2 regions of the Alkalinema pantanalense CENA528 genome follow, and region 1 is predicted to be linked to the other one. Evidence: predicted binding sites of a transcription regulator. Region 1 holds the regulator's gene; the other holds the start of a gene.
The links. Region 1 encodes HrcA, which represses chaperone genes, less so after heat shock. Its sites were predicted from a motif close to ANTTAGCACTCNNNANTNNNGAGTGCTAANT; they were not measured.
Positions count from the first base shown of each region.

Region 2: a site for HrcA is predicted at 808-838, ahead of groES (co-chaperone GroES). Genes of this name have one in related genera too.

Region 1 covers NZ_JBLZFX010000011.1:36,557-38,762, forward strand. The annotation lists gene ACN4EG_RS05775 (rhodanese-like domain-containing protein) at 1-126, shown strand, start outside; gene hrcA (heat-inducible transcriptional repressor HrcA) at 588-1,676, shown strand; gene ACN4EG_RS05785 (succinate--CoA ligase subunit alpha) at 1,673-2,206, opposite strand, start outside.
Region 2 covers NZ_JBLZFX010000007.1:65,216-67,421, reverse strand. The annotation lists gene ACN4EG_RS04140 (exosortase-dependent surface protein XDP2) at 1-2, opposite strand, end outside; gene groES (co-chaperone GroES) at 1,053-1,364, shown strand; gene groL (chaperonin GroEL) at 1,491-2,206, shown strand, end outside.

The sequences.
Region 1 (2,206 bases):
CATGGGATGCGATCGGCCCAAATGTGCCAATGGCTCCTAGGGCAAGGCTTTACCCAGGTCAAAAATATTACCGGAGGGATTGATGCCTATTCTACCTACGTTGATACGGGGGTACCTCGTTATTAGGTGGGTAAGGCTTGGGTCAAGACTGCTCGCCACAAGCCACGACAGAAAAATAGATCTGCTATCTTAAGGTCACAGAGTGCAACCATTGCCGACACTTAGCAGCTTCTTCCAGAAGCCTGTTGAGTGGGTCGGGCGATCGTCTTCGATCGTGACACCAAGGCCCCCAAAGCTTGCATCCCATCCAATTTTGTTCAAAATCTGCTAAAACCCCAAAATCTGCTTAAAAATAGTATTTTCTCAGACCACTTCTTCTGGATCAAACTTTTTGGTCAAATCATTTTTACACAGTTCTTTTCGTTAGGCTGTTTCGTTGGACTTCGTTTAGCGAACTTGTGAAGTCTCTATTGCAAAGTCTCTACTAGGCAACTATCAACCCCGTCCCATTGCCTGATTTCTACTTACCCTGATTTCTATTTCCCCTGATTGCTACGCCCTTAGTTCCCTTTCCCAGTTCCTTCAAAATGTCTATTCAAATCACCCTTAACAATCGCCAACAGCAAGTGCTTTGGGCGACCGTCCGCCACTATGTCGCTACCGCAGAACCTGTGGGCTCGGAAGTGCTGGTTAAGGAATATAACATGAGTGTCAGTTCGGCGACGATTCGTAACGCCATGGGCTTTTTAGAAAAAGCGGGACTGTTGTATCAACCCCATCCTTCGGCAGGACGCATTCCCTCGGATTCGGGCTACCGTCTTTATGTGGATCAGCTCATGCAGCCGATGCCACAGATGTCCCCTCAAGTGGAACGGTTGTTAGCCGATCGCTTGCAATCCAGTAGCTGGAGTGCAGAGGCAGTCCTGAAAGGTGCAGCGCAAATTCTGGCGACCCTGAGTGGTTACATCACGTTGATCACCACCCCTCTGACCCACAGTTTGGAACTGCGCCATCTACAACTCGTGCAGATAGATCCTACGCGGGTAATGCTCATTATTGTGACGGATACCTATGAAACTCAGTCCGTCCTCATGCCGTTACCGGCGTTAGATGAGCTTGAAGATGCCGCACTACTCGAGCAGGAATTGCAGATTCTGTCCAACTTTTTAAACGATCGCCTACGGGGCAAAACCTTGGTGGATGTACAAGCAGTGGATTGGCGGGAATTGGGGCAAGAATTTGAGCGGTATGGCAGTTTGCTGACGGCGATCGCGCAAGAAGTTGATCAACGGCTGGCTCAGGTTTCTGCACCCACCCAAATCTTGATTAGTGGCTTAGCGGATGTTTTACGGCAACCCGAGTTTTCGGAATTGCAACAACTACAAACCATTCTGCAATTGCTGGAAGAAGGCCAGCAGCAGCTTGTCCCCCTAATTTTCGATCGACCCCAAAGCGGAGATTTACAAACCCAACGAGATCGTCGCGTTACCGTGCGCATTGGAGCCGAAAATCCCCTGGAACCCATCCGTTCCTGCACACTAATTTCCTCGACCTATCATCGAGGCAATGTTCCCGTTGGCAGCATTGGGGTGCTAGGGCCAACCCGCATGGACTACGACAGCGCGATCGCCCTCGTAGAAGCAACCGCAGATTATTTGTCAGAACGGCTCAGTTAGGATGCTTGCAGGTTAGACGGCGATCGCTTTAATAGTTTGCGCACGAGATCAGGAATCTGCGAGGGCCGTTCGGCGACAGGCACCCCTGCCCGCTTAAAAGCAGCCACCTTGCTTTCGGCTGTACCAATATCTGGGCCAAAGTCCAACGTTTTTGATTCAATAATGGCCCCTGCATGGCCGATACGACGATTGCGGGGGGCAGTGTGGCCTGCAATGTAGGCAATCACTGGCTTATCGATCGCCTCAGAAATGTAGTGGGCCGCCCGTTCTTCACTATCGCCGCCAATTTCTCCCACTAACACAATGACTTCTGTTTGATCATCCTCTTCCAAAATTTGTAGCCATTGGGGAAAGGTTGAGCCCACGATCGCATCACAGCCAATACTGACACCGATCGATTGACCAATACCTGCCCGCGTCAACGTTCGGGCAATTTCATAGGTCAAGGGGCCATTGCGAGTAATCAAACCCACATTTCCCGGCATGTAGAAATCAGGGGGATGGATCCCTAGCAAAATTTGTCCCGGCAC
Region 2 (2,206 bases), on a different contig from region 1:
ATGGTCATGCTCCTCTTGCAACGATCAACTGAATGGTTTATTGAATCCCTTGCTTTGAAGGAAAATACCTCAAAGACAAAGAATCTCAGCAGAGGCTCTGGGGGCGGGAGCAATCCTGAAACTAGTGCAAATGAATTCCGTATTCCTGTTCTAAAGATGCCACATTAATCACATCACTGTCAGTACTTACACGCAGACTTTATAGAAGCTAAATCTCCTACAGGGATTATGCCCAACCTGTCTTCATAAACCATATTTTTTGTAGAAATAGAAAAGCAGAGCGATGGAACAATCTCGATCGATGTGTAGGGAGAGAGCCCACCGAGATTCCCAAGATTTCCGAGATTTCTGAGATGACACCATCACTAAAGTCACTGGAAATCACCGATATAGCCGAGATTACCGCGACCAAGAAAAAATGGTAGGACAAAAAAAATAGGGTAAGCAGTTACTCACCCTACGCCTTTGCTACACTCAGTTGTCTGCTAAGAAGTCTCCTCACTTCGCTCAACCCCCCTAAGGGAATCAACGGAGTTGAGTGAAACCTCATAGAAGCCATACGTCATTAATATCACAGGCAGCTCGGTATATGTCCTAGGGAGGGACGTATCTTTACGGAAACTACATAAACCTACTTCTAAAGAAATAGAAAACTTGAGTTAAGACCCATTTAAGCCGTAAATTCCACAATTTTAATGAACCAACCGCGAACCTGAAAAGCAAGCAAGTGCCTAAAGTAGCGGGTCGATCGCTCAGTTCGGGAAGCCGTACAGTCTACGCAGTTGCATCGAACATCAAGCTTCGTTAAATTAGCACTCAGGAGTTGGGAGTGCTAATTTTGAGTCCAAACTCCGATAGACTGGGTAGTCGGGGACTGAATCCAAGCCCCAATGTTCAGTCATCGTCCACAGTTGCAACCCGCAGGAGTTGACCTTCTTGAGCAGACGCAGTTGAACCGAATACTCGTCTGGGCGAGGTGGAACTTGAGCCTGTCACGGCAATCTGTGAACGTTATTGTTTGCACAAGATTATAGAGAGTTTGGAGACTTTGTATGGCAGCCGTATCTTTGAGCGTGTCTACTGTTCAACCCTTAGGCGATCGCGTATTTGTGAAAGTGTCGGAAGCAGAAGAAAAAACTGCTGGCGGCATCATCCTGCCCGACAACGCTAAGGAAAAGCCTCAAGTCGGTGAAGTCGTGCAAGTTGGCCCTGGTAAGCGCAATGATGACGGTTCTCGCCAAGAACTGGAAGTCAAAGTGGGCGACAAAGTCCTGTACTCCAAGTACGCTGGCACCGACATCAAGCTGGGTGGCGACGACTACGTTCTGCTGACTGAGCGTGACATCCTGGCCGTTGTGCAGTAAGTCGGAACTGGAGAAGGCGGGAAAGAGAATGATCGTTTCTAGTTCTCAATTCCCAATTCTCAAGTCCTAAATTTCAATTTTTCATTTCCTTCTATTGACCTCTCAGAAGTAGACAAGACTTAAACCATGGCTAAGCGCATTATTTATAACGAAAATGCCCGTCGTGCCCTCGAAAAAGGCATGGATATCCTGGCAGAAGCCGTTGCAGTGACCCTCGGGCCTAAAGGTCGCAACGTGGTACTGGAGAAGAAGTTCGGCGCACCCCAAATCATCAATGATGGTGTGACGATCGCCAAGGAAATTGAACTGGAAGATCACGTTGAAAACACCGGGGTTTCCCTGATCCGTCAAGCGGCTTCCAAGACCAACGATGCCGCTGGAGATGGTACCACCACTGCAACGGTGTTGGCCCACGCGATCGTCAAAGAAGGTCTGCGCAACGTGGCTGCGGGTGCCAATGCGATCCTGCTGAAGAAAGGAATCGACAAGGCTACCAATTTCTTGGTGGACAAGATTAAGGAACAGTCTCGTCCTGTGGAAGATTCCAAGGCGATCGCGCAAGTGGGTTCCATCTCCGCCGGTAACGACGAAGAAGTGGGTGCCATGATTGCGAGCGCCATGGACAAGGTGGGTAAAGAAGGTGTGATTTCCTTGGAAGAAGGGAAGTCCATGACCACCGAATTGGAAGTCACCGAAGGGATGCGCTTCGAGAAGGGCTACATTTCTCCCTACTTCGCCACCGACACCGAGCGGATGGAAGCTGTGATGGAAGAGCCTTTCATCCTGATCACCGACAAGAAGATTGCCCTGGTGCAAGACTTGGTGCCTGTGCTGGAGCAAGT